Regions from separate parts of the Pseudomonas sp. E315 genome, predicted to be linked through region 2. Evidence: predicted binding sites of a transcription regulator. Region 2 holds the regulator's gene; the other holds the start of a gene.
The links. The regulator sigma-54, encoded in region 2, starts transcription at its own class of promoters, with help from an activator protein. The targets are predictions, from matches to a motif close to ANTGGCATNNANNTTGCTNT.

Region 1 (2,911 bases), on a different contig from region 2:
GGGGCTTAGCCCTTGGCGGTCAACACGATTTAAGAGGCAGGATCATTTGTCTACGGGTAATTTGGATTTTGAGCAGTTCCGGGTCTTCCTGGAAAAAGCCTGTGGCATTTTGCTAGGTGAGAACAAGCAGTACCTTGTTTCCAGCCGTCTGAACAAGCTGATGGAGCAGCAAGGTATCAAGTCTTTGGGTGAGCTGATTCAGCGCATTCAAAGCCAGCCGCGCAGTGGCCTGCGCGAGCAGGTGGTTGATGCAATGACCACCAACGAAACCCTGTGGTTTCGTGATACCTACCCCTTTGAAGTGCTGAAAAACAAAGTCCTGCCTGAGCAAATCAAGGCTAATCCGGGTCAACGTTTACGCATTTGGTCGGCAGCATGTTCTTCAGGGCAAGAACCTTATTCGCTGTCGATGGCTATCGATGAGTTTGAGCGCAGCAACATGGGGCAATTGAAGATGGGGGTGCAAATTGTCGCCACCGATCTGTCCGGGTTGATGCTAAATAATTGCAAAACCGGCGAGTACGACAGCCTGGCCATTGGCCGCGGCCTGTCGCCGGAGCGCTTGCAGCGTTACTTCGACCCGAAAGGGCCAGGCCGTTGGGTGATCAAGGCGCCGATCAAGAACCGCGTTGAGTTTCGCTCCTTCAACCTGCTGGACAGCTACGCCGGGTTGGGCAAGTTCGACATCGTGTTCTGCCGTAACGTACTGATCTATTTCTCTGCTGAAGTGAAAAAAGACATCCTGCTGCGTATTCACAGCACCTTGAAGCCTGGCGGTTACTTGTTTCTCGGCGCCTCGGAAGCGCTCAATGGTTTGCCGGATCATTACCAGATGGTTCAGTGCAGCCCCGGGATTATTTACCAAGCCAAGTAATAGATGGTGAGCAATACCCAAACGGGAGCCCTGCAAGGCTCCCGTTTTTTTTATGCTTTTGGCGGCGTAAAACACAGCATTCACTCCAAAAGCGGCAGAAAAGCGGCAGGCGGCGGAAAGCGATTGCCGCTTTTCTGGCATTGCAGCTGCCGGTCTGCCCGCAGAGCCTTGAAATACGGGCGCAGTAAAACTGGCACGGGGTTTGCTCTACTCAAGCCATGTAAAACCTGAGCCACATCCTCAGGTCAGCCCACAAAGGTTTCCCGACATGAGCATCAGCTTCGATAAAGCGCTCGGTATCCATGAGCAAGCCCTTGGCTTTCGCGCCCAGCGCGCTGAAGTCCTGGCGAACAATATCGCCAACGCCGACACCCCGAACTACAAGGCTCGGGATCTGGATTTTGCTTCTGTGCTCGCTGCCCAGAACGACAAAAATCAGAACGGCACCTTTGCTTTGAACAAGACCAACAGCCGCCATATCGAAGCCCAAGGCCTGAGCAATGGCGACGAATCGCTGATGTATCGCACGCCGATGCAGCCGTCAATCGACCAGAACACCGTGGATGCTCAATTGGAGCAATCAAACTACGCAGAGAATGCGGTCAACTTCCAGGCCAGCTTCACCCTGCTCAACAGCAAATTCAAAGGGCTGGTATCAGCCCTGCGCGGAGAGTAATTCATGTCTCTAGCCAGTGTTTTCAATATTGCCGGTAGCGGCATGAGTGCCCAGACCACTCGCCTGAACACCGTTGCCAGTAACATCGCCAACGCCGAAACAGTCTCTTCGAGCATTGATCAGACCTACCGCGCACGTCACCCGGTATTCGCCACCATGTTCCAGGGCGCGCAAAACGGTACTGGCGATTCGCTGTTCCAGAACCAGGACGCAGCAGGCCAAGGCGTCCAAGTACTCGGCGTGGTTGAAGATCAAAGCAACCTTGAGGCCCGTTACGAGCCTAACCATCCTTCTGCCGACGCCAAGGGCTATGTCTACTACCCCAACGTCAACGTGGTTGAAGAAATGGCCGACATGATTTCTGCCAGTCGTTCGTTCCAGACCAATGCCGAAATGATGAACACCGCCAAAACCATGATGCAGAAGGTACTGACCCTCGGTCAGTGATAAGGGGCAACGCAAATGAGTGTGACCGATTCCACCAGCAGCCTGACCCTTAATCAGGTACTTGCCAACTCTGCCCAGACTGCGACCACTGACAACAGTTTGGCGGCGGCGTCCAAGGCCGTTGCGGGCAGCAGCAATTCGCTGGGCAAAGATGCCTTCTTGCAATTGCTGGTCACCCAGTTGAAAAACCAAAACCCGCTGGACCCGCAAGACAACACGGCGTTCGTCGCCCAGTTGGCGCAGTTCAGCAGTTTGGAAGGCATTACCACGCTCAATGACTCGGTAAACGCCATCACGGGTGGACTGCAGTCCTCACAAGCGTTGCAAGCCTCGTCGTTGGTAGGGCGCTCGGTGATTGTGCAAACCAACGAAGCCTACGTCGATCCCGCCAGCGAGAAGCCATTCAATGGCACCGTCGTGGTGAACGATGCGGACTCCAAGCCGACCATCACCATTACCGATGCGGACGGCGAAGTGGTCAGAACCATCGAGATGGGCACCCAGAAAGCGGGCAACGCCGACTTCACTTGGGATGGCAAAAATGATGACGGTGAACTGTTGCCCAAAGGCAACTACACGTTCACAGCATCGAGCAAAACAGACACCACAACCACGGCACTTACCACCTACCTGCCGGCCACGGTTAACAGCGTGACACTGAGTAAAACCGGTGGCGAAATCATGCTCAATCTCGCAGGTCTGGGCAGCATTGCCATGTCCAAAGTCCAGACCATTGGCCTCTAAGCCGACTCATACGCCTCAAGGAGAGAAACATGTCTTTTAATATCGGCCTTAGCGGCCTCTATGCGGCTAGCAAACAACTCGACGTCACGGGCAACAACATCGCCAACGTCGCGACCAGTGGCTTCAAATCTTCGCGTGCCGAGTTCTCCGACATCTACTCGGCCAGCAAG
Region 2 (2,911 bases):
CCTGCTCGATGAGCCCTTTGCGGGCGTTGACCCCATCTCCGTGGGCGACATCAAGCAAATCATCTACCACCTCAAAGCCAAGGGCATTGGCGTACTGATCACCGATCACAACGTTCGTGAAACCCTCGATATTTGCGAAACAGCCTACATCGTTAACGACGGACAACTGATTGCTGAAGGTGATGCTGAAACCATTTTGGCCAACGATTTGGTGAGAGAAGTGTACTTGGGTCATGAGTTCCGCCTGTAATCCAGGGCACTGCGTGGTCTGGAGCGAATAGGCCAACCTAAAATCCACAGATTTTTAATTGCCAAAGCGCTCTAGGCAAACGCATCGGTTTCAGGCATATAATTTGCTTAAGTTTGGCGCTCACGCGCCCTGTAGTGGATGGCGCCATGTGCGCCGGCGAATAAGGTGTTAAGCCCCTGCCATGAAACCATCGCTAGTCCTGAGAATGGGCCAGCAGCTGACGATGACACCGCAGCTGCAACAGGCCATCCGCCTGCTCCAATTGTCGACCCTCGACCTGCAACAGGAAATCCAGGAAGCCCTGGAGTCCAACCCGATGCTCGAACGCCAGGAAGAAGGCGACGACTTCGATAACGCAGATCCATTGGCCGACAACATCGAGCAAAAACCCAATAACGACGTTCAAGAACCCTCCTACCAAGAGTCCGCCCCAACCGTGGACAACCTGGAAGAAGGCGAATGGAATGAACGCATACCCAATGAGCTGCCCGTCGATACTGCGTGGGAAGACGTTTATCAGACCAGCGCCAGCAGTTTGCCCAGCAACGACGATGACGAGTGGGACTTCACCACCCGAACCTCGGCGGGCGAAAGCCTGCAAAGTCATTTGCTCTGGCAATTGAACCTGGCCCCCATGTCTGACACCGATCGCCTGATCGGCGTAACACTCATCGACTGCATCAACAATCAGGGCTATCTCGACGAAACCCTCGAAGAGATTCTCGAAGCTTTCGATCCTGAGCTGGACATTGAGCTTGATGAGATCGAAGCCGTGCTGCACCGAATTCAACAATTTGAACCGGCAGGTATTGGCGCACGCAATCTGGGCGAATGCCTGCTGCTGCAATTACGCCAGCTACCCGAAACAACCCTTTGGCTGAACGAAGCCAAGCGATTGGTCACCGACTACATCGATCTGCTGGGCGCTCGCGACTACAGCCAATTGATGCGCCGCATGAAGCTCAAGGAAGACGAGCTGCGTCAGGTAATTGAACGGGTGCAAAGCTTAAACCCGCGTCCAGGCTCACAGATCGAATCCAGCGAAGCCGAATATGTCGTGCCTGACGTCATCGTACGCAAGGACAACGATCGCTGGCTGGTAGAACTCAACCAAGAGTCTGTGCCACGCCTGCGAGTTAACCCGCAATACGCAGGTTTTGTGCGCCGGGCCGACACCAGTGCCGACAACACTTTTATGCGCAATCAGTTGCAAGAAGCTCGCTGGTTTATCAAAAGTCTGCAAAGCCGCAACGAAACCTTAATGAAAGTGGCCACCCAAATCGTCGAGCATCAACGCGGCTTTCTGGAATACGGCGACGAGGCCATGAAGCCTTTGGTTTTGCATGACATTGCTGAGGCAGTTGGCATGCACGAATCAACTATTTCGCGGGTCACTACGCAAAAATTCATGCATACCCCACGCGGTATTTATGAATTGAAGTACTTTTTTTCCAGCCACGTGAGCACCTCTGAAGGCGGCGAATGCTCGTCTACAGCCATTCGCGCAATCATCAAAAAACTGGTCGCCGCTGAAAATCAGAAAAAGCCGTTGAGTGACAGCAAGATCGCTGGTTTACTGGAGGCACAAGGCATTCAGGTAGCCCGTCGCACGGTCGCCAAATACCGCGAATCCCTTGGGATTGCGCCGTCCAGCGAGCGTAAGCGTTTGATGTAAGCAACGGGCCACAGCGTTTCAGTGGCAGGCTTGTCGGCCTGCCACTTTGTGCAATGGCATCAAAGGAGAAACTGTATGCAAGTCAACATCAGTGGACAGCATCTGGAAGTTACCGAACCGCTGCGCACCTACATCGGCGAAAAACTCGACCGATTAGAGCGTCACTTCGACAAAATCACCAACGTGCAGGTGATTCTCTCTGTTGAAAAGCTGCAACAGAAAATCGAAGCCACTCTGAATATTCCCGGCGGAGAGGTTGTCGCCAATGCCGTGCATGAAGACATGTATGCCGCCATCGACAGCCTCACCGACAAGCTTGATCGCCAACTGAAAAAGCATAAGGAAAAGACCGTAAGCCTGCTTCAAGGCGCGACCGGTCGTTAATACCCCCAACCCATGATTCGACTTGAAAATATCCTGACCCCCGGCCGTTCCTTGGTGAACGTGCCGGGCGGCAGCAAAAAGAAAGTTCTCGAACAAATTGCCAACCTGATCGGCCGCGAAGTGCCTAGTCTGGATAAGCAAGATGTTTTTGAGAGCCTTATTGCCCGTGAAAAACTGGGTTCCACCGGTTTTGGTAACGGCATCGCTATCCCCCACTGCCGCCTCAAGGGGTGTGAGTCGCCTGTTAGCGCCTTACTGCACCTTGACGCTCCCATAGATTTCGACGCCATCGATGGCGCGCCGGTCGACCTGCTTTTCATTTTGCTGGTGCCAGAAGCGGCAACCGATGCACACCTGGAACTGCTCCGGCAGATTGCCAGCATGCTCGATCGTAAAGACGTGCGCGAAAGACTGCGTGCAGCATCCAGCAACGAAGCGCTGTATCAGGTTGTTCTGGACGTACAGAACGGTCATTAATCATGCGCTTAGTCATTGTCAGCGGCCGCTCAGGCTCCGGTAAAAGTACTGCCCTCGCCGTCCTCGAAGACAGTGGTTTCTATTGCATCGACAACCTGCCAGCCGGCTTATTGCCAGAGCTGGCC

Region 1: flgB (flagellar basal body rod protein FlgB) is a predicted target of sigma-54. The motif match lies at 1,064-1,083, and genes of this name have one in related genera.

Annotation. Positions count from the first base shown of each region.
Region 1 is NZ_JBUZPJ010000022.1:14,981-17,891, reverse strand. It holds gene ACZRJQ_RS21275 (chemotaxis protein CheV) at 1-1, shown strand, start outside; gene cheR (protein-glutamate O-methyltransferase CheR) at 47-874, shown strand; gene flgB (flagellar basal body rod protein FlgB) at 1,143-1,550, shown strand; gene flgC (flagellar basal body rod protein FlgC) at 1,554-1,997, shown strand; gene flgD (flagellar hook assembly protein FlgD) at 2,013-2,741, shown strand; gene flgE (flagellar hook protein FlgE) at 2,771-2,911, shown strand, end outside.
Region 2 is NZ_JBUZPJ010000015.1:54,244-57,154, reverse strand. It holds gene lptB (LPS export ABC transporter ATP-binding protein) at 1-250, shown strand, start outside; gene ACZRJQ_RS18680 (RNA polymerase factor sigma-54) at 432-1,925, shown strand; gene hpf (ribosome hibernation-promoting factor, HPF/YfiA family) at 2,001-2,309, shown strand; gene ptsN (PTS IIA-like nitrogen regulatory protein PtsN) at 2,322-2,786, shown strand; gene rapZ (RNase adapter RapZ) at 2,789-2,911, shown strand, end outside.